4 regions of the Kitasatospora sp. NPDC054939 genome follow, and region 4 is predicted to be linked to each of the others. Evidence: riboswitches for the same ligand, from Rfam matches in the RefSeq annotation. Region 4 holds a riboswitch; each other region holds the start of a gene.
The links. Region 4 has a riboswitch for cyclic di-AMP ahead of ACWGB8_RS05335 (M23 family metallopeptidase). Riboswitches for the same ligand answer to the same signal wherever they lie in the genome.
Positions count from the first base shown of each region.

Region 1 (2,855 bases), on a different contig from region 4:
AGTTCGCCGGCCCGCGCGGAGAACGCCAGCATCAGCACGGTCGTCGGCACCAGGGCGAGCCCGGCGGTGAGCGGGGAGAAGCCGGAGACCGTCTGCAGCTGCACCATGAGCAGGAAGAAGATCCCGCTGAACGCCGCGTACACGCAGAGGGTGACCAGGTTCACCGCGGTGAACAGCCGGGAGGCGAAGAGCTCCGGCGGCAGCATCGGTTCGGCGCGGCGCCGTTCGACCAGGACGAACACCGTGCCGAACAGCAGGCCGGCCGCCCCGGTGAGCCAGACCACGGGGGTCAGGCCCTCGCCGGCTGCGGTCAGCGCATAGGTGACGGAGCCCAGGGCGAGCGCCGCCAGGACCGCACCGGCCACGTCGAAGCGGCCGACGGCCCGTTCGTCCCGGCTCTCCGGGACGTGCCGGGCGGCCACCGCGATCACCAGCACCGCCAGCGGGACGTTCAGCAGGAAGATCCACCGCCAACCGGGCCCCTCCACCAGCCAGCCGCCGAGGAAGGGGCCGACCGCCGCCGACACCCCGCCGAGGCCGGACCAGAGCCCGACCGCCCGGGAGCGGTCGTCGGGGTGGAAGGCGGCCTGGAGGATCGCCAGCGAACCCGGGGTGAGCAGTGCCCCGCCGATGCCCTGGAGGGCGCGGGCGGCGATCAGCACCTCGACGGTGGGGGCGGCGGCGCAGGCCGCCGAGGCGGCGGCGAACCAGGCGACGCCGAGCAGGAAGATCCGCCGCCGGCCGTAGCGGTCCCCGAGCGCCCCGCCGAGCAGGATCAGCCCGGCGAGGGTCAGCAGGTAGGAGTTGAGGGTCCATTGGAGGGCGGCCATCGAGGCGCCGAGGTCGGCGCCGATCCGGGGCAGCGCGACGTTCACCACCGTGCCGTCGAGCATCGCCATGCTGGAGCCGAGCACGGTCGCCAGCAGGACCCAACGGCCCTGCGCGGTGCTCAGGCGCAGGGTGCCTGCCTCGTCATTCGCCACGGCCCGATCGTGCTCCCCGGGGGCCTACGTGACAAGGGTCACCGGTGGTGTGTCGGGGGATGGCCCTGCGTGTGTGATCGCATGCGCACGGATGAGGAAATGGGCGCTGCGGAATCGCCCAACTGCACGGCGTAATCGGATTGTGTACATACTGTGCAGCCGATCATTCGGAGCGTCACGGCATTTCCCGATCTTGCGCCGGAATTCGGAGATCGACATTGCTTCGGTTCGGCGGATGGGTTTTAGTTCAGCGACCGCCCGGCCATCCCGGGTGGATCCACCGGGTAGAACGCCTAGTCCTGCCGCTGCCCGGAGGTTCGAACTGAGCTCTGTACGGCAGGAGCGGGGGACCCACAGGTAAGTCGCCGGACCGTCATTTCGGTTCGGCTAGGGGTGAAGCCGCGCTTGCGGCCGGGCAACTCCAGCCCGAACCCGACAGCTCACCTCGCAGGCGTCGGAGAGGAAATCTTCCATGCCCGCACAGGCTCGTCGTATCGCCCTGCCCCGCGCCGCCCGCATCGGTATCGCCACCGCCGTCACCGGCGCCGCGTTCGCCCTCCCGCTGGTGACCGCCATCAGCGCCTCGGCCCACACCGCTCCGGCCGCGAAGACCCAGCCCGCGCAGACCTCCACCTGGACCGGCGCCACCAGCGTCGACGCCGTCGCCCCCGCCGAGAAGCCGGCCGAGGCCGCCAAGCCGGCCGTCGCCGAGAGCTACAAGGTCGTCAGCGGTGACACCCTCTCGAAGATCGCCTCCGCCAAGGACGTCCAGGGCGGCTGGCAGGCGCTGTACGAGCAGAACCGCTCGGTCGTCGGTGCCAACCCGAACCTGATCTTCCCCGGCCAGCAGCTGTCGCTGGGTGCCAAGGCCGCCGCCGAGGCCCCGAAGCCGGCCGCCCCGGCCGCAAAGCCGCAGGCCTCGCAGGACTCCGCGAAGCCGGCCGCCAAGCCCGCCGCCAAGCCGGCCGAGGCCCCCAAGACCGCTGCCCCGAAGCCGGTCCAGGCCGCCAAGCCCGCCGCTCCGGCCGCCAAGCCCGCCGCCGCGCCGGCCACCCAGGCCCCGAAGCCCGCCGCCCCGGCCCCGGCCGCCGCCGCGTCCGGCTACGTCGCCCCGGTCAGCGCCAAGCAGGGCACCGCGTACGGTGTCGCCGGCTCCATGTGGTCCTCCGGCCACCACACCGGCGTGGACTTCGCGGTCCCGACCGGCACCAGCCTGAAGGCCGTGGCCGCCGGTACCGTCGTCAAGGCGGGCCCGGGCGGTGCGTACGGCAACGAGGTCGTCATCAAGCTGGCCGACGGCAAGTACGCCCAGTACGCCCACCTGTCCTCGATCAGCGTCTCGGCCGGCCAGGCCGTGACCGCCGGTCAGCAGGTCGGCCTCTCCGGTGCCACCGGCAACGTGACCGGCCCGCACCTGCACTTCGAGATCCGCACCACCGCCAACTACGGCTCGGACGTCGACCCGATCGCCTACCTGCGCGCCCACGGCGTCAGCATCTGAGGCGACCCGGTCGCACCGTCCGCGTCGAACGGACCACCGCTGGGTGCGGGGCGAACGACCGCCCGGGATGGTCATGTCGGGTGACCGCCCGACCGGGTGATCGCCGCGCCGAGTGGCGTTGAGAAGCCGGGCCGGCTCCGCGAGGGACTTCCTCCCTCTCGCGGGGCCGGCCCGGCTCTTCGTGTTGCGGCTCTTCGTACCGCGGCTCGCGTGTTCGGTGGTGCGTGGTCCGTGTCGCATGCCCCGTGCCCCGTGCCCCGTGTTCCGCTCGCAGGAGTGTGCCGGAGTCGGCGGGTCAGGGCCGGTGGGCGGGCACCGCGCTCCGGGCGGCGGTCAGCAGCTGGTACACCCGGTGGCCGAACTCGTCGGCG
Region 1 covers NZ_JBSGXP010000032.1:36,175-39,029, forward strand. Annotated here, with positions in the region: gene ACWGB8_RS12360 (MFS transporter) at 1-983, opposite strand, end outside; cyclic di-AMP (ydaO/yuaA leader) riboswitch at 1,299-1,452, shown strand; gene ACWGB8_RS12365 (M23 family metallopeptidase) at 1,456-2,484, shown strand; gene ACWGB8_RS12370 (DUF2470 domain-containing protein) at 2,780-2,855, opposite strand, start outside.
Region 1: linked by a shared signal. The riboswitch ahead of ACWGB8_RS12365 (M23 family metallopeptidase) and the one ahead of ACWGB8_RS05335 (M23 family metallopeptidase) in region 4 are both predicted to bind cyclic di-AMP.

Region 2 (2,855 bases), on a different contig from region 4:
AGGCGCCGGTGGCGCCCTGGACGCCGACCGCCACGCAGTCCAGCGCCTTGCCGCCGGTGCCCGCGCCGAGGCTGAAGCCGCTCAGCCGGTAGGCCCGCGGGTTGGGTTCGAGCACGGTGCGGGAGGCCACGCAGGAGTCGTACACGATGTCGTCGGACGGGCGCTGCGGGGTGCGGGTGTCGAGCGGCCCGTCCCACCAGTAGGCGTCCTCCCAGGTGTCGTGGCTGATGCAGCTGCGGAAGGTGATGCCGTGGCTGGCGTGCGGGACGAAGGCGTGGTTGCCGGCGTCCCGGACGACCACCCCCTCGACGACGGTGCCCCGGCTGCCGTCGGCGAGCATGTGGAAGTGCAGGCCGTACCGGCCGAGCACCGGGGCGGTGACCGGGGCGGCGCCGTCGGGGCCCTTCCAGGTCTCCTTCGTGTCGGTGCGCGGGCCGACCCAGCGCAGCGCGGCGTGCCGGACGTCGGCGCGGCGGGAGCTGGTGAGGTGGACGTGGGTGCGGCCCTTCGCGGTGCCCTCGACCCGGACGCTGCGGGTCAGGTTGAGGACCTCGGCGCCGGCGTTCACGCCGCCGCCCGCGGCGACCTTCGGGTGGGCGTACCGCAGCGGTGCGGCGAGGGTGACGGTGGCTCCGCTGACGGACTTCACGGTGACGAGGTCGTAGGCGGTGCTGAAGCCCTCGTCGGCGGGCGGGCCGGTCGGGGTGACGGCGAGTTCGTCGCCGGGCAGCCAACCGGTGGGCGGGGCGGCGAGCCTGAGGGCGGTTTCGCCGGGCCGCAGGCCGTCCGCGGCACGCACCCAGGCGGTCTTGGCGGCGCCGTCGAGGCGGAGGTAGCCGGTGCCGGTGACCCAGAGGCCGGTGTCGGTCCCGGCGACCTCCATACCGTCCCCGCGGAAGCGGCGTTCGTCGACCTCCGGGAAGCGGAGGGTGTGCACGGCGGCGCCGTCGGGGGCGAGGGCCAGGGTGCCGCGGACCTCGACGTTGCCGACCGAGGCGAGGGTGAGGCTGCGGTCGGCTGCGAAGACCAGCGAGCCGGTGGGTTCGACGAGCAGCGAGCCGACGGCGGCGTCGGCGTCGAGCAGCACCCGGTCGGTGATCCGGACGGCGGTCCGCGGGCCCGGGACGCTGCCGCCCCAGCCGGCCGGGTCGGACCAGCGGCGGCCGCCCTGGTCGACGGTGGGCCCGGGGGCGGGCGGCTCCGGGGTGCCCGGTCCGGCCGCGGTGGTCGGGGGTCCGCCGTGGGTGTGTGCGGCGGCCGGTGCGCCGGGCGGGCCGGACGGCGGCGGGGTGCCGGGGGCGCTGCCGGTGCGGAGCGCGGCGACCGGCTGGGCGCCCGGGCCGCTCAGCGAGCGCCGCAGCAGTTCGCCGCCGCTGACGGCGGTGAGCACCGTTCCGGCGGCGAGCCAGCGGAGCATCGTCCGGCGGGGTACCGGAGTTGGCGGACCTTCGCCCGGTGTGTCCGCTCTGCGGTGTTTTGCCCGGCGGTGCGCTCCGCGGCCCCTCGGTGCCGGCGGCGGCGCGGGCCGCGGGTCCGGGTCCCCGGGGCGCCGGTCCTCGTCCATGGCCATCGTTGCGTAGCCCTCCCCCCAGACGGCTGCGTCGGTCCTGACGCTCTGAAGCATAGGCAGATCGGTCCAGCCGTACGGGCGTTGCCGGAAATCGGTCATTTCTGATCATGGTGGACACCGCCGCCGGACCGTGCAGGCACACCGTGACGAGAGTCACACATGTTTGCGGTTTGAGAGCGGGTCTGCTTAACGTGCTCCCCGTTCGTGGCCACACGGACCCAGTTCACCCGCAACGCCGAGTCCTGCCGTCGGGTGCGCTGGCAGCGCAGAAACGCACCACGGCAGGAGCGGGGGACCCACAGGTAAGTCGCCCCGGACCTCCCTCGCGGACGGTCCAGGGCTAGGGGTGAAGCCGCGTCCACAGCGCGGCCGGGCAACTCCAGCCCGAATCCGACAGCTCACCTCGCAGGCGTGGGAGAGGACCGCGTCTTCATGCTGCCCACCAACGGCACCAGCCTGCCCAAGCGCGCCCGCCGCCTGATCGCCGCCGTCGGCGTCGCGGGCGTCGGCCTGTCGATCCCCTGCCTCACCGCCGGCACCGCCTCGGCCGCCACCGTCGCCACCTGGGACAAGGTCGCCCAGTGCGAGAGCGGCGGCAACTGGGCCATCAACACCGGCAACGGCTTCTACGGGGGCCTGCAGTTCACCTCCAGCACCTGGGCCGCCTTCGGCGGCACCGCCTTCGCCCCGCGCGCCGACCTGGCCACCAAGGACCAGCAGATCGCGACCGCCGAGAAGGTGCTCGCCGTCCAGGGCCCCGGCGCCTGGCCCGTCTGCTCGGTCAAGGCCGGCCTGACCAAGGGCGGCACCCCGGCCGCCGTCGACACCTCCACCGCCGCCAAGCCGGCCGCGCAGGCCCCGGCCCCGGCCGCCAAGCCCGCCACCCCCGCGCCCGCCAAGCCGTCCACCGCCGCCAAGCCGTCCACCGCGGCCAAGCCCGCCGCCGAGTCGGCCGCCAAGCCCGCCAAGGGCTCCGGTGACGCCGCCAAGGGCGACTGGCAGCAGTACCGCCAGCAGGACGGCCGGGGCGAGCGCGGCGAGTACACCGTCATCGCCGGCGACTGGCTCTCCGCCATCGCCGACAAGCACGACGTCCAGGGCGGCTGGGAGCGGCTGTACGAGCTCAACCGCGACGTCCTGACCGACGGTCCGAACGTCATCTACCCGGGCCAGCACCTGGCCCTGGGCGAGCGCGACCGGGACGGCGACTCGGAGCGGAAGTTCGACTGGTTCAACCGCTCCGGCGACAAGGCCGGCCAGGGCTCCGCCGGCGCGGCCGCGCAGA
Region 2 covers NZ_JBSGXP010000104.1:13,455-16,309, forward strand. Annotated here, with positions in the region: gene ACWGB8_RS26110 (hypothetical protein) at 1-1,417, opposite strand, end outside; cyclic di-AMP (ydaO/yuaA leader) riboswitch at 1,869-1,995, shown strand; gene ACWGB8_RS26115 (transglycosylase family protein) at 1,982-2,855, shown strand, end outside.
Region 2: linked by a shared signal. The riboswitch ahead of ACWGB8_RS26115 (transglycosylase family protein) and the one ahead of ACWGB8_RS05335 (M23 family metallopeptidase) in region 4 are both predicted to bind cyclic di-AMP.

Region 3 (2,855 bases), on a different contig from region 4:
CTTCAGGACCGCCTTGAGGGTGTGGTAGACCTCGACGCCCCAGCGGACGGCCTCGGAGAAGGACTCCGCGCCGATCGGGGCGATCATGAACTCCTGGATGTCGACGTTGGAGTCCGCGTGCGAGCCGCCGTTGAGGATGTTCATCATCGGGACGGGCAGGACGTGCGCGTTCGGGCCGCCCAGGTAGCGGAACAGCGGCAGGTCGCTGGCCTCGGAGGCGGCGTGCGCGACGGCCAGCGAGACGCCCAGGATGGCGTTGGCGCCGAGCGAGGACTTGTCCGGGGTGGCGTCCAGGTCGAGCATGGCCTGGTCGATCAGGCGCTGCTCGGTGGCGTCGTAGCCGACCAGCTCCGGGCCGATCTGCTCGATGACGGCCAGGACGGCCTTCTCAACACCCTTGCCGAAGTAGCGGTTCTTGTCGCCGTCGCGCAGCTCCAGCGCCTCGAAGGCACCGGTCGAGGCACCCGACGGAACGGCGGCACGGCCGGTGCTGCCGTCGTCGAGGCCGACCTCGACCTCGACCGTGGGGTTGCCACGCGAGTCGAGGATCTCACGGGCTACGACGACATCGATGGACGGCACGAGGCATCTCCTATGGCGGAAGCAGGGTCCTGCTGACGGGGTGGTGGGGTCGGCGGGACGATTGCGGAGTCGTTACGACCAGAGCCTAACCGCACGGGCTCCCCGGGCCACGTCCACCTCGCTCCCGTCTCAGGGTGTGGCCCGGCTACCCACCGGTAATTCACCTGCCCGACCCGTGGGATGCACCCAGAAGCGGACGAAGGGGGCCGAACGACCCCCTCCGTCGCCGGGCGGTGCACGGGAGGAGCGGCGGGCCGGCGGACCGGGCCCGGCACGGCGTCAGCCGAGGTTCAGCACCTGGCCCGGGAGGATCAGGTCCGGGTTCTCGCCGACCGTGCCGCGGTTGCCGTCGTACAGCGCGGGCCAGCCGCCCCGGACGTCGTTGGCGGCGGCGATGGCCGACAGGGTGTCACCCGAGCGGACGGTGTAGCCGTGGCCGTCGGCCGCCGGGGCCGCCGGCTGGACCGCGGCGGGAGCGCCCTCGGCCGGGTGCGCGGCCGTGACGGGCGCGCCGTCCTGCGCGGACGCCCCGGTCGCGGTGGCGACGGGGGCACCGGTGGCGGTCGCGGGGGCCTCGGGGGCGGCCTGGGCGGCGGGCTCCTCGGGGGCGGCCTCGGCGGCGGGCGCCTCCTCGGCCTCCTCCGCACCGGCGGCGCTCGACGCCTCGGCCTCCTCCTGGGCGACCTTCGAGGCGGCGAACATCTCGTAGACGCGCGCGTGGCTGGTCCAGTACCAGGCACCGTCGTTCTGGTACCAGTACACCCGCGACTGCTCGTCCCAGCCGGCCTTGCCGGTGAAGACCGGCTGGGCGGGCCGCTCCTGCGCGGGCGCGGCCTGCTGGGACGGCTGCTGGGGCGCCGCGGCGGGCCGCTCGTTCGCGCCGCCCTTCTGGGCCTCGTTGGAGCGCTCGACCTGGGGCGGGGTGTTGTCCTTGACCAGGCCGGCCTTCTTGGAGCAGACCGGCCAGGCGCCGGGCCCCTGCGAGGCGAGCACCTTCTCGGCGACCGAGATCTGCTCCGCCTTGCTGGCCTCGTTGGCCTGCGGCGCGTAGGCGGTGCCCCCGAACGACTTCCAGGTGCTGGAGGCGAACTGCAGGCCGCCGTAGTAGCCGTTCCCCGTGTTGATGGACCAGTTGCCGCCGCTCTCGCACTGGGCGACGGCGTCCCAGGTGCTGACCGGGGCCGCGGAGGCGCCGGTGGCGGAGAGCAGGGGCAGGGCGAGTCCGACGCCCGTGACCCCGGCGACGGCGATGGCCTTCTCGGTCTGGGTGCGGCGACGGTGGCGGCCGGTTCCGACGAAGAGCATGGAGGTGTCCCTCTCCGTACGCCTGCGAGGTGAGCTGTCGGGTTCGGACCGGGAGGTGGCCCGGCCGCGTCGCGCGGAGACTTCCGCGTCTGCGGCTTCACCCCAAGCCGTGGGGACGGCAACAAACCTGGGTCCCCCGCCCCTGCCCATGGGTGCTGGTCGGCTTCCCGGCGGCGCGGCGGGCAGGATTCGGCGTACCGCGCTCGGGGTCCGCAGCTGCGAACTGAACCGGAGAGTAGACAAACCCCGAACCGATCACAAGCTCATATCGTCGGTATCACGCACGAATTACGGAGACCGTTCGATCGCCCACCAACGAGGGCCGTATGTCCGCTTTGATGATGGTTCAGGCGGATCGTTCTCACCCTCGTCCGACACGCCGTCAACGTGTCGCGGCGGCACGGGAACGGCATCGGGAGCATACGGATGGCTCGGCGGGGCCGACCCGGGCCTCACCCTCCCGGACCGGCCCCAGTCTGCTGCTCGGGGGTGAATTCCACGGGGAGTTCACGAAGTCCTCGCATAATCAGACCGCCGCGCCAGCGCAGATTCTCCGGACGCTCCGCCAGCGCGACGTCCGGCAGCCGGGAGAGCAGCGTCGCCAGCGCCGTCCGCCCCTCCAACCGGGCCAGCGGGGCGCCGATGCAGTAGTGGATGCCGTGGCCGAAGCCCAGGTGCGGATTGTCCGCCCGGGCCAGGTCCAGGGTGTTCTCGTCGGAGAACCGGGCCGGATCGCGGTCCGCCGCCGCGAGCACCACCAGCACCGGGTCGCCCACCGGGATGTCCACCCCGCCGATGGACAGCGGCCGGGTCGCGAACCGCCAGGTGGCCAGCTCCACCGGCCCGTCGTAGCGCAGCAGCTCCTCGATCCCGGTCTCCAGCAGCCCGCTCTCCCCGCGCGCCACCGACGCCTGCAGCAGCTCCCGCTGCCCCGGGTTGCGGAACAGCGCGTACATCCCGTTGCCGAT
Region 3 covers NZ_JBSGXP010000117.1:7,929-10,783, forward strand. Annotated here, with positions in the region: gene eno (phosphopyruvate hydratase) at 1-582, opposite strand, end outside; gene ACWGB8_RS27585 (transglycosylase family protein) at 862-1,887, opposite strand; cyclic di-AMP (ydaO/yuaA leader) riboswitch at 1,893-2,052, opposite strand; gene ACWGB8_RS27590 (cytochrome P450 family protein) at 2,340-2,855, opposite strand, start outside.
Region 3: linked by a shared signal. The riboswitch ahead of ACWGB8_RS27585 (transglycosylase family protein) and the one ahead of ACWGB8_RS05335 (M23 family metallopeptidase) in region 4 are both predicted to bind cyclic di-AMP.

Region 4 (2,855 bases):
GCGGCTGTACGCGCTGCTGCTGCACGCGCACGGGGTGGACACCGCCGACGGGGCTGCGGTGCGGGAGTGGCTGGACGCGTTCCGGGAGCTGGCGGAGGAGGACCGGGCGGCCGTGTTCGCGGGCCTGGAGGAGGCGGGTTGGCTGGATCCGGTGGAGGGTGACGGCGGTTGGGGTCCGGCCCGGCTGCTGTCGGTCGGGATGGCCACGGACGGCGCCCGCCGACTGCTGGAGCAGGGGCTGATGCGGCGCAGCTACCGCAATCTGGCGGAGTTGACAGCGCAGGGCCGGCCGATGCCCGAGGAGTTGGCGGGGGACTTCGGGGCGTTCGAGGGGGCGGCGGCCGGGGTGGCGCTGGAGCTGTTCGGGGAGTGGACGGTGCCGGGGCTGGCCGGGCTGCTGGTGGAGGAGTACCCGGAGCTGGCACCGGAGCCGGGCCAGGAGGAGATCGACGCGTACCTCGCGGGGCTCTGAGCGTGCGACGACGGCTCTGAGCGCGCGGCGGCCCCGGTCCGCAGGGCGGACCGGGGCCGTTCACCGCGGGTTCAGGGGTTGATGCCGCGCTGCTCGAACCAGCTCTCCGGGTCGACCGGGGCGCCGCCGCCGGGGCGGACCTCCAGGTGCAGGTGCGGGCCGGTGACGTTGCCGGTGGCGCCGACCTTGCCGATCTGCTGGCCGGGGACGACCTTGCCGGAGCCCTTGGTGATCGAGGAGAGGTGGCAGTACCAGATCTCGGTGCCGTCGGGCAGGGTCTGCACGATGCGGTAGCCGTAGGAGCCGGACCAGCCGGCCGAGGTGATGGTGCCGGAGCCGACCGCGAAGACCGGGGTGCCGGTGGAGGCGGCGAAGTCGAGGCCGGTGTGCAGGTTGGCCCAGTAGCGGGCGCTCTGGCCGTAGTGGGCGGAGACCCGGTAGTCCTTGAGCGGCAGGTTGACGGCGGCGAGCTTGGCGCGCTCGGCGGCCTCGGCGGCCTTCTTGGCCTCCTGCTGCTGGACGGCCTTCTTGGCCTGCGCCTCCTGCGCGGCCTGGAGGCGGGCGCTCTCCTCGGCGGCGGTGCGCTGGCTGTCGGCCTGGAGCTGGATCCGGGCGGCGAGGGCGAGTCCGGGGTCGGCGGAGAGCGCGACGGGGGTCTCGTCGGGGGTGGAGACGGCGGGGGCGGCGGCCGGGGTGGCGGAGGCGAAGCCGGTGGCGCCGAGGGTGGCGACGGCGGCGGTGACGCCGAGCAGCGGAGCGGTGCCGCGGGTCTGACGCGGCATCCGGTGCCGGTTGGTCTCGGCCGGCTGCGGGGCGGTCTCGTCGGCGGTCCCGTATCCGTCGGCGTGGGCGGGCGGCCACGGCTGGTCGAGCAGCTGGGTGCCGGCGCTGGAGCCGGGCAGGTGTGCCGGAGAGTACGTCGACGCCACGGAGGCGCGCTCCTTTCCTTCCCTCACGCCTACCGGGTTAGCTGACGGGTTCGGAGCAGGAAGGTCTCCTACGGTCGGGCCCGAGGGCTCGGCCGATTCACCCCAAGGAACGTGGTTCCCCGGCTCCCTGACCAGCCCGGGGGCGGGTCGTCGGGATTGAGCGTGCGCGCGGTGCCGTCTGGTACGGCGTGTCGACCGCGCTGCGTTATCAAACGTTAATCCGAGGAGCCCATGATTCCAAGCCATCCGCCCGGGACAGTCCGATACTGCCCTGACACCTTCACACCGGATGGGCGTTTTGGCAGGTTTGACGACTCCTGCACACTACCGAACGTTATGGGACGTCAACGAACGACCATTGATTGAGTACGGGTACTCATGTGCGCGCTCCCGGCCGCCGCGATCCTGGCGCCATGAACGCACCGATGCAGTCGCGCACCACGGCCGCGTACTACGTCCAGGCCGTGCTCTCCTTCGCCCTCTCCGCCGGGGCCGTCGCCGTCGGGATCGCCTACCTGCCGGTGGGCGGCTGGACCCGGGCCTTCCTCGGGATCGGCCTCCTCTACACCGTCACCTCCTGCTTCACCCTGGCCAAGGTGGTCCGGGACCGCCAGGAGACCTCGGAGCTGGTCAGCCGGGTCGACCAGGCCCGGCTGGACAAGCTGCTCGCCGAGCACGACCCCTTCAAGGTGGAAGGGGTCTGACCGCGCCCTCCCGCCCCCAGCCCCCTCCTCACTCCCGACCCCCTCCCGGATCCGCCGACGGCCGTCGCTTGACGGCTAAGGCTATTAGCCTTAGCTTTATGGCTACGGAGTGCACGCCGCACCCGCCGGACCGAGGAGGACCCCGATGCCCGCCATCAGCACCCCCGCCACGCAGTACCTGGACGTCCCCGGCGGCCGGCTCGCCTACGACGACACTGTGCAGGGCGACGGCCACCCCGTCGTCCTCCTGCCCGGCATGCTCGACAGCCGCGCCGCGTACCGGCACCTGCACCCGCTGCTGACCGCCGCCGGGCACCGGGTGATCACCATGGACCTGCGCGGCTTCGGCGACTCCTCGATCCGCTGGGACGACTACTCCCCCACCGCCATCGCCGGCGACGTGCTCGCCCTGCTGGACCACCTCGGCATCGAGCGCGCCGCCCTGGTCGGCCACTCCTACACCGGCGCCAGCGTGGTGAAGGCCGCCGGGGACGCGCCCGAGCGGGTCGCCGGGATCGCCCTGCTGAACGCCTTCGTGGAGAACCTCCCGCAGACCGCCGTGCAGCGCGCCGTCTTCGGCGTCCTCGGCACCCTGCTGATCCACTCGCCCGCCTTCTGGGGCCTGTACCACCGGAAGATGGCCTACCCGGGCGCCCGGCCGGCCGACTTCGACGCGTACGTCGACGGTCTGGTGGCCGCGATGCGCACCCCGGGGCGGAAGACCGCGACCCGCGGCCACGTTCGCGGCGA
Region 4 covers NZ_JBSGXP010000011.1:25,601-28,455, forward strand. Annotated here, with positions in the region: gene ACWGB8_RS05330 (hypothetical protein) at 1-472, shown strand, start outside; gene ACWGB8_RS05335 (M23 family metallopeptidase) at 544-1,401, opposite strand; cyclic di-AMP (ydaO/yuaA leader) riboswitch at 1,413-1,574, opposite strand; gene ACWGB8_RS05340 (YiaA/YiaB family inner membrane protein) at 1,815-2,105, shown strand; gene ACWGB8_RS05345 (alpha/beta fold hydrolase) at 2,251-2,855, shown strand, end outside.